Regions from separate parts of the Bradyrhizobium sp. USDA 4354 genome, predicted to be linked through region 2. Evidence: predicted binding sites of a transcription regulator. Region 2 holds the regulator's gene; each other region holds the start of a gene.

Region 1 (4,741 bases), 4.9 Mb from region 2:
CATCCGCTCAACACGGCTGACTTCTCCTCGTTCCTGCTGCAGGCGCAGGCGTCGAAAGCCAAGATCGTCGGTATGGCGAACGCCGGTGGCGATACCACCAATACGATCAAGCAGGCGGCGGAATTCGGCATCGTCGCGGGCGGCCAGAAGCTCGCCGGGCTTCTGCTGTTCATCACCGACGTCCATGCGCTCGGATTGAAGGTAGCGCAGGGGCTGAACTTCACGGAAACCTTCTATTGGGATTTGAACGACGGCACCCGGGCCTTCTCCAAGCGTTTCTCCGAAAAGATGAAGAACAAGGCGATGCCTTCGATGGTGCAGGCCGGCGTCTATTCGGGCCTGATCCATTATTTCAAGACGCTGGAAGCGTTGGGTGGCAATCCGCACGATGGCGCCAAGGTTGTCGCGAAGATGAAGGAAATTCCGGCGGACGATCCACTGTTCGGCAAGGGTACGATTCGCGCGGACGGCCGCAAGCTCCATCCCGCCTATCTGTTCGAGGTCAAGAAGCCCGAGGAATCCAAGGGACCGTGGGATTACTACAAGCTGATCGGCACGACGGCCGCAGACCAGGCTTTCAGGCCGCTCTCGGAAAGCGCCTGTCCGCTGGTGAAGAAGTAGTACCGACAGCGTCCGCTGGCGGGCACCGTCGTCAACAAAACGGGACTGGGTACGAGATCGATCGATGCAGGCTCTATACGCTCAGCTACTGGTGGGACTGATCAACGGCTCGTTCTACGCGCTGCTCAGTCTCGGGCTTGCCGTGATCTTCGGCATGCTCAACATCATCAATTTCGCCCATGGCGCACTGTACATGATGGGCGCCTTCGTCGCCTATTTCCTGCTGAACCTCGGCGGCATCAACTACTGGTGGGCCTTGCTGCTGGCCCCCATCATCGTCGGTATCTTCGGCATGATCCTGGAACGGACCATGCTGCAGTGGCTGACGGGGCTCGACCATCTCTATGGTTTGCTGCTGACCTTCGGCATCGCGCTGATCGTGCAGGGCCTGTTCCAGAACTACTTCGGCTCCTCGGGCCTGCCTTACGCCATTCCGGATCAGCTCAGGGGCGGCATGAATCTCGGCTTCATGTTCTTACCCGTCTATCGCGGCTGGGTCGTCGTGTTCTCGCTGGTGGTGTGTCTTGCCACCTGGTTCCTGATCGAGAAGACGCAACTCGGCGCTTACCTGCGCGCCGCCACGGAAAATCCGACGCTGGTGCGCGCGTTCGGCATCAACGTGCCGCGCATGATCACGCTGACCTACGGCCTCGGTGTCGGACTTGCCGCGCTCGCAGGCGTGCTCTCGGCGCCGATCAACCAGGTGCGGCCGCTGATGGGCGCCGACCTCATCATCGTCGTGTTCGCGGTCGTCGTGATCGGCGGCATGGGTTCGATCATGGGCTCCATCATCACCGGCTTCGCGCTCGGCGTGATCGAGGGGCTGACCAAATATTTCTACCCCGAGGCCTCCAACACCGTCGTGTTCGTGCTGATGGTGCTGGTGCTCCTGGTGAAGCCAACGGGATTGACGGGAAGGGCGGCCTGAGATGACAACCCTGACGGACGACACGCTGCCTGCGACCCCGCGGGCGATGCGCGACGAGATGACCGTGTTCGTGGTGATGGCGCTGCTGCTCGCGGCGGTCCCATTTACGGGAGTCTATCCGTTCTTCGTGATGCAGGCCCTGTGCTTTGCGCTGCTCGCCTGCGCCTTCAATTTGCTGATTGGTTACGGCGGATTGCTGTCGTTCGGCCACGCGATGTTCTTGGGCACCGCCGGCTATTGCAGCGCGCATGCGCTGAAAGTGTGGGGACTGCCGCCGGAGCTCGGTATCCTCGTCGGCGTCGCCGCGGCGTTCGTCCTGTCGATCGTCACCGGATACATCTCGATCCGCCGCCAGGGCATCTATTTCTCGATGATCACCCTGGCGCTGTCGCAGCTCCTGTACTTCATCTACCTGCAGGCACCGTTCACCCATGGTGAAGACGGCATCCAGGGCATTCCGCAGGGACACATGTTCGGTGTCCTCGACCTCTCCAAGCCGACGGTTCTGTACTACGTCGTGCTGGTCGGCTTCCTCGCCGGCTTCCTCTTGATCTTCCGTATCATCAACTCGCCGTTCGGCGAGGTTCTGAAGTCGATCCGCGAGAACGAGCCGCGCGCGATCTCGCTCGGCTACCGCACCGACCAGTACAAGTTCCTGGCGTTCGTCCTGTCGGGGACGCTCGCCGGCTTTGCCGGTGCACTGAAAGTGTTCGTGGCGCAGAACGCCTCGCTCACCGACGTGCACTGGACGATGTCGGGCGAAGTCGTGCTGATGACGCTGGTCGGCGGTCTCGGCACCATTTTCGGCCCCGTGGTCGGCGCCTTCGTGATCATCGCCATGCAGCAATATCTGGCGAGCTTCGGCCAGTGGGTGACGGTGATCCAGGGCGCGATCTTCGTGATCTGCGTGCTCACCTTCCGCCGTGGCGTCATCGGCGAAATCGCGCATTACTTGCGACGATCGCTCTAAGCAGTTGATTTTAAATCAGTTTGCTTGCTGCGTGAAAGCGGTGGATGATCCGGCTCCGCGGGCGTGAGATGACACGCGCGCGGATCGAAAATGGTCTATGACGGTTTTGTGACGGCCCCTCGGGCCTGGCCATTTCCAACCGGTAGCCTACCCCCATGATGCGATGGTTTCGTGCGTTCCTGCCGAAGGAAGAACGGTTCTTCGACCTGTTCGACCGGCATGCCCAGACGGTGATCCAGGGGGCGATCGCGCTCCAGGGCATGCTCAATGGGGGCGAGGAGACGCCGGTCTATTGCCAGCGCGTCAACCAGTTCGAGAACGACGCCGACAACATCACCCGTGAGGTGCTGACGGCGGTGCGCCGCACCTTCATCACCCCGTTCGACCGAGGCGACATCAAGAACCTGATCACGTCGATGGACGATGCCATCGACCAGATGCAGCAGACGGCCAAGGCCGTCATGCTGTTCGAAGTTCGCGCCTTCGAGCCTCCCATGCGCGAGATCGGCGGGCTCCTGATCGAATGTGCCAATCTGGTCGGGCGTGCGCTGCCGCTGATGCAATCGATCGGCCCGAACGTCGCCATGCTGACCGCCATCACGGAGGAGCTCGGCAAGCTGGAGGGACGTGTCGACGATCTCCACGACATCGGCCTGAAGGAATTGTTCCTGAAGCATCGCGACGGCAACGCGATGGATTTCATCGTCGGCGTCGAGATCTACGACCATCTCGAAAAGGTGGCCGATCGCTTCGACGATGTGGCGAACGAGATCAACAGCATCGTCATCGAGCAAGTGTAGGGCAGGGCGCGCCGTGGATGCTGCGTTGGGTCTTCCCGTCCTGGTCGGACTGATCGCCGTCGCGCTGCTGTTCGATTTCCTGAACGGCCTGCATGACGCCGCCAATTCGATCGCGACCATCGTCTCGACCCGCGTGCTGCGGCCGCAATTCGCGGTGTTTTGGGCCGCATTCTTCAATTTCATCGCCTTCATGGTGTTCGGTCTCCACGTCGCCCAGACCATCGGCACCGGGATCATCGATCCCGCCGTCGTCGATGCCCAGGTGATCTTCGCGGCGCTCGTCGGCGCCATCGTCTGGAACCTCGTGACTTGGGCGCTCGGCATCCCGTCCTCGTCTTCGCACGCGCTGATCGGCGGGCTCATCGGCGGCGGCATGGCCAAGGCGGGGATCTCGGCCGCGGTGTGGAGCGGCCTGTCCAAGACGGTGCTGGCGATCGTGCTGTCGCCGCTGGTCGGCTTCCTGCTCGCAATGATGCTGGTGGCGATCGTGTCCTGGGCCTCGGTGCGCTCGACGCCGTTCGCGGTCGATCGTGCCTTCCGCATCCTGCAATTCGCCTCCGCCTCGCTCTACTCGCTCGGCCATGGCGGCAACGATGCGCAGAAGACCATGGGCATCATCGCGGTGCTGCTGTATTCGCAAGGCCATCTCGGCAGCGACTTCTCGGTGCCGTTCTGGGTGGTGCTGTCCTGCCAGGCGGCGATGGCGCTGGGCACGCTGATGGGTGGCTGGCGCATCGTCCGCACCATGGGCCTGCGCATCACGAAATTAACGCCGATGCAGGGCTTTTGCGCCGAGACGGGGGGCGCCGCGACCCTGTTCATGGCGACCTATCTCGGGGTTCCCGTCTCGACCACCCACACCATCACCGGTGCCATCGTCGGCGTCGGCGCCGCCCGCCGCGTTTCGGCAGTCCGCTGGAACGTCGCCAGCTCGATCGTCTATGCCTGGGTGATCACGATCCCGGCCTCCGCCATCGTCGCGGCGCTGACCTGGTGGGTGGTCCAGGTCGTCAGGTAACGAGCTTAAGCCCGGCAATCCCGGCGACGATCAGGGCGATGCTGGCGAGACGGAAGGCCGTTGCCGGCTCGCCGAACAGGAAGATGCCGAGCGTCGCAGTGCCGACCGCGCCGATGCCGGTCCAGACCGCATAGGCGGTACCGACGGGAAGTGATTTGAGCGCAAATCCGAGCAGGATGACGCTGCCGGCCATGGCCGCCAGCGTGATGACGGACGGAACAAGCTTGGTAAAGCCGTCGGTGTACTTCAGGCCGATCGCCCAGGTGATCTCGAGAAGACCGGCGACAAACAGGATGCTCCAGGCCACGACGACCCTCCATTCCAGGCAGGGTCGTCCCCGCGGCTGATGTGCTGATGGATGGGGAGGCCGTCCTCCCCAAGACTGATATGACCAAGCGCCGATA
Region 2 (4,741 bases):
CGACACGCGGGTGCGGGTCGAGGGACGCTCGAAGATCATCGCTAGCGTCTTGCCTTCGAGCGGCCTGACCGGCTGATGCGCCTTCTGCTTTGCCTTCATGGCGGAAGAGGCGGCGAGCATGCTCTTGAGCTCCGACAGCGGCAGCTCGTTGATGTCCAAAAAGTGCTTTGGAGCTTTGTTGGGCGTCTTGCTCATCAGCTTGCCGCCCGCTTGGTGTGGCTGGACGAGATCGCAGTGCAGGCGCGTTCGAGCCGCCCGACGCTGTCCTCGATCTCCGCTTCGGTGACGATCAACGGCGGCAGGAAGCGCACGACATTGTCACCGGCCCCGACGGTGAGCAGTTTTTCGGCGCGCAGCGCCGCGACGAGATCGCCCGAGGCCACCACGGCTTTGATACCGATCAGGAGGCCCTCGCCGCGCACCTCGCTGACGATATCGGGATGACGGTCGATCACGGAGGCAAGCTTCTGCTTGAGCAGCAGCGACATCTTCTGCACGTGGTCGAAGAAGCCGGGCTTGAGCATGACGTCGAGCACGGCGTTCGCAGCCGAGATCGCGAGCGGATTGCCGCCGAAGGTCGAGCCGTGCGAGCCGGGCCCCATGCCAGCGGCCGCGTCCGCAGTCGCGAGCACCGCGCCGATCGGGAAGCCGCCGCCGAGCGCCTTGGCGAGCGACATCACGTCAGGTGTGACGCCGGTGCGCCTATAAGCGAAGAGATCGCCGGTGCGGCCCATGCCGGTCTGCACCTCATCGAACGCGAGCAATAGGCCGTGCTCGTTGCAGAGCTCGCGCAGCGCCTTCAGGAAGCCGGGAAGCGCAGAACGAACGCCACCCTCGCCCTGGATCGGCTCGATCAGGATGCCGGCGGTGTGCGGGCCGATCGCCTTCTTCACGGCTTCCAGATCGCCATGTGGCACCTGGTCGAACCCGTCCATCGGCGGACCGAAGCCCTCGAGATATTTTGCAGATCCGGTGGCGGCGAGCGTCGCCAGTGTCCGGCCGTGGAAGGCGCCCTCGAAGGTGATGATGCGGTAGCGCTCCGGGTGTCCCTTGGAGAAGTGATGGTGGCGCACCAGCTTGATCACGCCTTCCAGCGCCTCTGCGCCGGAATTGCAGAAGAACACGAAATCCGCAAAGCTCTCGTTGCAGAGACGGCTTGCGAGCTTCTCGCCGTCCGGGCTCTGGAACAGGTTCGACATGTGCCACAGCTTCGTCGCCTGCTCCTGCAACGCCTTGACCAGCGCGGGATGAACGTGGCCGAGCGCATTCACCGCCACGCCCGAGGTGAAATCGAGATAGCGATCGCCATTGGCCGCGATCAGCCAGCAGCCTTCGCCGCGCTCGAAACCGAGGTCGGCCCTGGCGAAAACGGGGAGCAAATGCGGCGCGGCGCTCTTGGTCATGACGTCACTTGAATGTTGCGGACGGTGTGACGCGTGCATTGCGCAACGCACCATCGACCGGCCCGGAAAACGAAACGTGCCGCCTTTTAAGGGCGGCACGTAAGACTATCTTATGCTTGGCAAGACGGGTGTCAATGCCGCCCGGAAAGCCTCGCGAAACGCTCAATCCGTAGTCTTGCGGTGCCGATTTTGCGGGGTTTTCACCACGGAACATGTGGAAGCGAGTCGGCGGACTCTTGCGCGGGAGTCACGCCATATTGTAGCGTTTAGCCTGTCAGATACGACATCTCGTGCAGCGGTTCTGATCCCAAGAGTCCTCATGTACCGGCGTAAACGTTCGGGCGTCTTGAGCGCGCCCGGCGAGCCTTAAGGGATTCGGGCGGCACGGGTTTTTCAAGGCTTTAGGCATTCGCTGCGAAGGCCCCAGGATGGCAGGCGCGCAGCGAGGGAAAGGGTGCAATGACGGTTTTGACCTGGTCCGATGATCGCGTCGAGCAGCTGAAAAAGCTCTGGGAGGCCGGACTTTCGGCCAGCCAGATCGCGGCGGAGCTCGGCAATGTGACCCGCAATGCCGTGATCGGCAAGGTGCACCGGCTCGGCCTGTCCGGCCGCGCCAAGAGCCCTTCATCGGCAGCGCCCCGGCCGCGCAAGGCGCGGCCCGCGCAGCACATGATGCGGGTGACCCGCCCGGTCGCGCGCGGCAACACCGCGCTGGCGCAGGCCTTCGAGGTCGAGGTGGAGGCCGAGCCTGTTACCTACGACAACGTGGTGCCGATGAGCCAGCGGCTGTCGCTGCTGGAATTGAACGAGGCGACCTGCCACTGGCCGGTCGGCGATCCATCGAGCCCGGATTTCTTCTTCTGCGGCGGCAAGGCGCTGTCCGGCCTGCCCTACTGCGCCCAGCATTCGCGCGTGGCCTATCAGCCCGCAGCGGATCGCCGTCGCGCGCCGGCGAAGCCGGGCACGCGGTGAGTTTGTTGATCTAGCTGATGGCAGTCGTCACACGATGACGGCTCAACACATCCGATGTCGTCCCGGACAAGCGCGCCAAAAGCGCGCGCAGATCCGGGACCCATAGCCACCGCGAGATGTGGTTACGGACTCGGAGTTATCTTTACCGCGCAGCATTCACGTTCTGTGGTTATGGGTCCCGGATTGCGCTTGTCCGGGACGACACTGAGTGTGTCGCTAAGGCTTCCCAAACCCCTTACGTCTGCTCGGCCTTCGCGAAGCGATCGTCCAGCGCATAGCCGGCGCCGCGGACGGTGCGGATCGGATCCTGCTCGCGGCCGAGATTGAGCAGCTTGCGGAGGCGGCCGATATGGACGTCGACGGTGCGCTCGTCGATGTAGATGTCGCGGCCCCAGACGCTGTCGAGCAGCTGCTCGCGCGAGAACACGCGGCCCGGATGCTCCAGGAAGAACTCCAGTAGACGATATTCGGTCGGGCCGAGATCGATTGGCCGGCCCGAGCGCGCCACGCGGCGCTTGTCGCGATCGAGCTCGATATCGCCATAGGCGAGCACGGTGGCGAGCCGCTCGGGGCTGGCGCGCCTGAGCAGGCCCTTCACGCGCGCAAGCAGCTCCGGCACCGAGAACGGCTTGACGATGTAATCATCGGCGCCGGTCGCAAGTCCCCGCACCCGCTCGCTCTCCTCGCCGCGCGCGGTAAGCATGATGATCGGCAGCTGCTTGGTTTCGGGGCGGGTACGAAGCCGCCGGCACAGCTCGATGCCCGACAGGCCCGGCAGCATCCAGTCGAGCACGATCAGATCGGGAATGTGCTCCTTGAGGCGGGTGTCGGCGTCGTCGCCGCGCATCACCGTCTCGACGTCATAGCCGTCGCCTTCGAGGTTGTAGCGGAGAAGCTCGGTGAGAGCCTCCTCGTCCTCAACCACCATAATGCGTGCGCCCATGTTGTCGTCGCTCCTTAGGTATTCGGCACCGTCGTGGCGAAGGTCGTCATGTCGCCCTTCGGCCGCTTGTCGGTGATCGCCTGGCCCTCGATCATGTAGAACACGGTCTCGGCGATGTTGGTGGCGTGGTCGCCGATCCGCTCGATGTTCTTGGCACAGAACATCAGGTGGATGCAGAACGAGATGTTGCGCGGATCCTCCATCATATAGGTGAGGAGCTCGCGGAACAGCGAGGTGCAGATAGCATCGACTTCCTCGTCGCCCTTCCACACCGTCATCGCCGCCGGCAGATCGTGCGCTGCATAGGCGTCCAGCACCGACTTGACCTGCTGCTGCACGAGGTCGGTCATGTGTTCCAGGCCGCGGAACAGCTTGAGCGGATGAAAGTCCGTCTCCAGCGCCGCGACGCGCTTGCCCATGTTCTTGGCGAGGTCGCCGATGCGCTCGAGATCGGTCGCAACGCGCATGGCGCCGACGATCTCGCGCAGGTCGACTGCCATCGGCTGGCGGCGGGCGATGGTGAGCACGGCGCGCTCCTCGATGCGCTTCTGCAGCGCGTCGAGCTCGGCGTCGGTGGCGACGACGCGCTGGCCGAGCGCGACGTCGCGGCGGATCAGCGCGTCGACGGAATCGACGATCATGCGCTCGGCTATGCCGCCCATCTCGGCGACCAGGCGGGTGAGCTCCTGGAGGTCGGTGTCGAAGGCCTTTGCGGTATGTTCAGAACCCATGTTCCGTCTCCTCAGCCGAACCGGCCGGTGATGTAATCCTGCGTGCGCCGGTCGCTCGGCGACGTGAAGATCTTGCTGGTGTCATCGAACTCGATTAGCTCGCCGAGATACATGAAGGCGGTCTTGTCGGAGACGCGCGCCGCCTGCTGCATGTTGTGCGTGACGATCGCGATCGTGTAGTTCTCGGACAGCTCCTGGATCAGCTCCTCGACCTTGGCAGTCGAGATCGGATCGAGCGCCGAGCAGGGCTCGTCGAACAGGATCACCTCGGGCCGCACCGCGACGGTCCGCGCGATGCAGAGGCGTTGCTGCTGGCCGCCGGAAAGCGACAGGCCGGAGGCATTGAGCTTGTCCTTGACCTCGTTCCACAGCGCGCCGCCGCGTAGCGCCTTCTCGACGCGGTCGTCCATCTCCGACTTCGAGATCTTCTCATACAGACGAATGCCGAAGGCGATGTTCTCATAGATCGTCATCGGGAACGGCGTCGGCTTCTGGAACACCATGCCGACCCGCGCCCGCAGCAGGTTGAGGTCCAGCTTGGCGTCGAGAATGTTGGTGTGGTCGAGCAGCAGCTGGCCGGTGGCGCGCTGGCCAGGATAGAGATCGTACATCCTGTTGAAAATGCGCAGCAGGGTCGACTTGCCGCAACCGGACGGGCCGATGAAGGCCGTGACGCGATTGGTACCGAGCGC
Region 3 (4,741 bases), 5.6 Mb from region 2:
GCGCGGCATCGCGGGGCGACATTGCGATCTCGGGCATGTGCTCGGGCATGAACTGCCGCGCCTGGAGCGCGCTGACATCGGCGGCGCGGAAGAAGCGGTGCATGTCGCCGCAGAGATCGCGCAGGCGCACGCCTGCGTAGCGCGCCTGCCGCCGCTGATGGAACTCCGGGATTGCGTCGGCCAGCAGCGCATTGTCGTCATGCAGCCTCTTGAACGCGACAAGGCCGGAGATCAGCGTGCCGGCCTTGCTCGCCTCGACGCCGGGGGTGAGCAGGAAGAGCAGGGAGTTGAGGTCGTTCTTCTCGGGGACGATGCGGTTCTCGCGCAAATATTGCGCGACCACCGGGGCAGGGATGCCGTGCTCGGCATACGCCCCGGTGGTACGGTCGAAGCCGGGCGTGAGCAAGGTCAGCTTGTTCGGGTCGGTCATGGCAAAGCCCTCGGTGAGACCGGGGAAGCCATGCCAGGTGCTGTCGGGGGAGAGCTGCCACAGCGCGGGATTGGTGGCGAGTTCGTCGGTAGACAGCGTTTCCCAGGCGACGTTATGCACGGCGCCGGGGCGGCTGACATCGGGAATGCCGATACGGTCGGGAACGAAGGGCTCGAAGAACCAGCGCCGGTCCGGGTTCTGCTCCTTCTCCTCGAATTCCCGGCGCATCGCACGGATCTTCTTGCGCAGCTCGATGCCAAGCCGGATCGTATCGTCCCATAGCACTTCGCCGGAGCGGCCCTTCATCATCTGCGCGCCGACGTCGAGCGAGGCGAACAGCGGATAGAAGGGCGAAGTCGAGGCATGCTGCATGAAGCTCTCGTTGAAGCGGCGGTGCTCGACACGCCGCTTCTGGCCGCGGATGTGACGGTCCTTGATGTGGATCTGCGAGGCCTGCGAGAAGCTCGCCAGCTGCTTGTGGGTCGACTGCGTCGCGATGATGCCGGGCGCATCGGGCGGAAGATTCACCAGTCCCATGGCGAAGCGGCCGGCATAGAGCGGGTGAAACTTCATGAAGCCGGCCCAGGCCTCGTCGAACAGGATGTAATCGCAGAGATGGCCGATGCGCTTGATGATCATCTCGGCGCTGTGGATCGAGCCGTCATAGGTGCACTGCTCGACGACGGCGACGCGGAACGGCCGCTCCTTGCGCCAGGCGTCGCGATCTCTCACCAGGGGATGGTTGCGGATCGCCTCGCGCAGGGTCTTCTCGTCGAGCCTGTCCCAGCGCATCGGGCCGATCAGGCCCCAGGCGTTGCGCACGGTCGGGACGTAGATAGGGACGCCGCCGTTGATCATCAGCGCGCCGTGATGCGCGGCCTTGTGGTTGTTGCGGTCGAACAGCACGAGATCACCGTCGGTGACGAGGGCGCCGAGCGCGACCTTGTTCGAGGTCGAGGTGCCGTTGAGCACGAAATAGGTCTTCTCCGCGCCGAAGATCGCCGCCGCTTCCTTCTGCGCCTTCAGCGCGGGGCCCTCATGGGTAAGGAGGTCGCCGAGGTCGAGCACGGAATTGTCGAGATCGTCGCGGAACACGGACTCGCCGAGATGCTCGACGAACACGCGCCCGATCGGGCTGCGGTTATAGAACACCCCGCCATTGTGGCCCGGACAGGTCCAGAGCTGGTTGCCTTCCTCGGCATAGTCGACCAGCGCGCCGAAGAACGGCGTCTTCAGCGTCTCGGCATATTGCTTGAGACGGCTGATGAGGTTCTTGGCGATGAAAGGCGGGGTCTCCTCGGACAGGAAGACATAGCCGTCGATGAAATCGAGCACCTCGACCGGCAGGTCCTCAAAGCGCTTGCGACGGATCAGGAGGATGATCGGGAAGTCGAGGCCCCGGCGGCGCATCAGGTTGATCAGCGCCGAGGTCTTGCCCTCCAGCCCCTTCTTGCCCCAGTCCACCACCATGCAGCCGATTGCGGCATCGGTCTGCACCGCCATCTCGGCGTCCTCCAGCTTGCGGGCCCGGACCACTTCGAAGCCGGAGCGCTGGATCTCTTCGATGATCTGGTTGAAGCGGACGCCTTCGAGATCGTCGGCGTCGAACACAGGTGCGGCGAACAGGAAGTTGAAGCGCTTGAAATAGTCCATGTCGGGTCCCGAATGTGCAGGAGATACAGCTCTCGGCACATTCGATGACAGTTGGATGACGGGAGCGAGACTGGCTTGGCGGCAGCTAGAGCCGATCCGTCATCCTGAGGCGCGAGCCGTGGGGCGCAAAGCGCACCATGGCGAGCCTCGAAGGATGAACGGCCGGGATGCTGCAGCTGGACTGTCGCCCTTCGAGGCCGTTATGCGGTGCACTCGCACCGCATAACGGCACCTCAGGGTGACGGTCATCCATCTGTGCTCGCGGAGATACGTGTACGCAAACACCGCGGCGATATGTCCGCTCACTCCAGCAGCTTGTCCAGCGTGATCGGGAAGTGCCGGATGCGCTTGCCGGTGGCATGATAGACGGCGTTCGCAATAGCCGCAGGCACGCCGACGATGCCGATTTCGCCGAGACCCTTGATGCCCAACCTGTTGATACGGTCGTCGGGCTCGTCGACGAAAATAACGTCAATGTCGTGGACGTCGGCGTTCACGGGAATATGGTATTCGGCGATGTTCGCGTTCATGATGCGGCCGAAGCGGTGATCCATCACCGTCTCCTCGTGCAGCGCCATCCCGATCCCCCAGACCATGCCACCCATGATCTGGCTGCGACCCGTCTTGGTATTCAGGATGCGCCCAGCCGCGACCGCGCTCACCACCCGCGTTACGCGGATAACGCCGAGCTCCTCGTCGACCTTCACCTCGGCGAAGACGGCCGAATGGGTGTTGCGGGCATGCGCTTTATCCTCGGCAAACTGGTTGAGCTTCTCCTTTTCGATCCGCTCCAGCTTGCTGTGACGCATGACATCGGCAATCGAAACGACAGGTCCGTCCTTGCCGTTGCCGGCGATCATGCCGTCAGCCAAGGTGAGGTTGGTCGCGTCGACGTTCGCGAGCGGCGAGCCCGGCATTGCCTTGGCGAGCCGTGCCAGCTCCTGGCGAATCTCTTCGGCCGCTCCCAACACGGCATGCGCGCTGGACGCCGCCATCCAGGAGCCGCCCTCGACAGGGGCTTGCGGCAGGGTCGAATCGGCGAGCCTGACGCTGATGTTGTCGATCGGCAGCCCGAGGGCATCGGCCGCTACCTGCGCCACGATGGTGTACGTCCCGGTGCCGATATCGGACGCGGCGCAGGAGACCTCGGCATGGCCGTTGGCCGTCAGCACGATGCGGACGGCGACCGGCATCTGCAGCGCCTCCCACACCCCTGTCGCCATGCCCCAGCCGACCAGCTCCTTGCCGTCGCGCATGGAGCGTGGCGCTGGATTGCGCCGGCTCCAGCCGAAGGCTTCGGCGCCGCGGGCGTAGCATTGGCGCAACTGCTTGCTGGTGTAGGGCAGGTCTTCGCTCTGGTCGCGATCGGAATAGCACTTAAGTCGCAGCTCGATCGGGTCGAGCTTCAGCGCGACGGCCAGTTCGTCCATGGCGCATTCAAGCGCGCAAACGCCCGTTGCCGCGCCCGGCGCGCGCATGTCGCAGGGAGTGGCGACGTCGAGGTGGGCGAGCTTGTGCGAGAAGAGGCTGTTGGGGCTCTTGTAGAGCTGGTCCGCCCAACCGGTATCGTTGCGCGAGAAATCCTCAAAGCGCGAGGTGATGGCAATGGCTTCGTGGGTGACGGCATCGAGCGTGCCGTCGGGCCTTGCCCCAAGCCCGACATGCTCGATGGTCATCGGCCGATAGCCTAAGCTGTACATCTGCTGCCGTGTCAGGACCACGCGGACAGACCGTTTCAGCGCGAGCGCGCCAAGCGTTGCCAAGACTACCTGGTGCTGCGGCCGCAGGCCTGAGCCGAAGGCACCGCCGACATAGGGCGAGAGCACGCGGATCTCGTCCGACTTTTTCCCAAAAACGCTGCAGAGAAACTTCTGGACGTTCTGGACGCCCTGGGTCTTGTCGTAGACGGTGAGCCTGCCACTGCCGTCCCAGACGGCTGTTGTCGCGTAGAGCTCCATCGGGTTGTGATGCTCGCTCGGAATGACGTAGTCCGCCTCGTGATGGACGGCCGCTCGCGTCAGCGCTGCTGCCGCGTCACCGCGCGGCTTGTGCGGCTGATCCACCTTAGAAGCCTTGCCGCGTTCGGATTCGAGATCGGTCGCAAACGCCTCCGGCTCATATTCAACGCGGACGCGTGTTGCGGCGAATTTGGCGGTTTCCCAGTCTTCGGCCACGACCAGCGCAATCGGCTGGCCGTTGAACTTGATCCTGTCGTCATAGAGCGGGCGGAACGGCGAGCCCTTCTCCGGCGCCACCTCGTCCTTCCACGCATCATCCTTGTCGGCGAGGGGCGGGCGATGCGCATGGGTGAGCACGTCGACCACGCCCTTCACCTTGAGCGCCTCGCTGGGGTCAAGGCGGATGATGCGCCCGCGCGGAATGGTGGCCTCGACGATGAAACCATGGAGGAGGCGGTCTGCTGCGAATTCGCCGGCATATTTGGCGGCTCCAGTGACCTTGGCCCGGCCGTCGACGCGCGACGTTGGTGTTCCGATATAGGCGTTCATCGGACCCTCATGCGATCTTTTTGTCGGCTTGTGATTGCGGCGTGGCGCTGGTGGCCTGCATCAGCGTACGCACGATGGCGCGGCGCGCCAGCTCGATCTTGAATCCATTATGTGAATGAGCAGTTGCTCCCTGCAGCAGCAGATCGGCGGC

Evidence for each region. Region 2 encodes PhoB, which activates phosphate uptake and scavenging genes when phosphate is short. Its sites were predicted from a motif close to TGTCATNNANCTGTCAT; they were not measured.
Region 1: the regulator PhoB is predicted to act here: its motif matches at 2,617-2,633, upstream of ACVIIV_RS27985 (DUF47 domain-containing protein).
Region 3: the regulator PhoB is predicted to act here: its motif matches at 2,128-2,144, upstream of ACVIIV_RS31320 (Orn/Lys/Arg family decarboxylase).

The regions. Positions count from the first base shown of each region.
Region 1 covers NZ_JBSSDC010000001.1:5,990,802-5,995,542, reverse strand. The annotation lists gene ACVIIV_RS28000 (ABC transporter substrate-binding protein) at 1-621, shown strand, start outside; gene ACVIIV_RS27995 (branched-chain amino acid ABC transporter permease) at 686-1,549, shown strand; gene ACVIIV_RS27990 (branched-chain amino acid ABC transporter permease) at 1,551-2,519, shown strand; gene ACVIIV_RS27985 (DUF47 domain-containing protein) at 2,675-3,319, shown strand; gene ACVIIV_RS27980 (anion permease) at 3,333-4,337, shown strand; gene sugE (quaternary ammonium compound efflux SMR transporter SugE) at 4,330-4,644, opposite strand.
Region 2 covers NZ_JBSSDC010000001.1:1,120,191-1,124,931, forward strand. The annotation lists gene argF (ornithine carbamoyltransferase) at 1-195, opposite strand, end outside; gene ACVIIV_RS05370 (acetylornithine transaminase) at 195-1,403, opposite strand; gene ACVIIV_RS05375 (GcrA family cell cycle regulator) at 1,863-2,375, shown strand; gene phoB (phosphate regulon transcriptional regulator PhoB) at 2,611-3,318, opposite strand; gene phoU (phosphate signaling complex protein PhoU) at 3,333-4,049, opposite strand; gene pstB (phosphate ABC transporter ATP-binding protein PstB) at 4,061-4,741, opposite strand, start outside.
Region 3 covers NZ_JBSSDC010000001.1:6,703,621-6,708,361, reverse strand. The annotation lists gene ACVIIV_RS31320 (Orn/Lys/Arg family decarboxylase) at 1-2,083, opposite strand, end outside; gene ACVIIV_RS31315 (xanthine dehydrogenase family protein molybdopterin-binding subunit) at 2,386-4,590, opposite strand; gene ACVIIV_RS31310 (FAD binding domain-containing protein) at 4,598-4,741, opposite strand, start outside.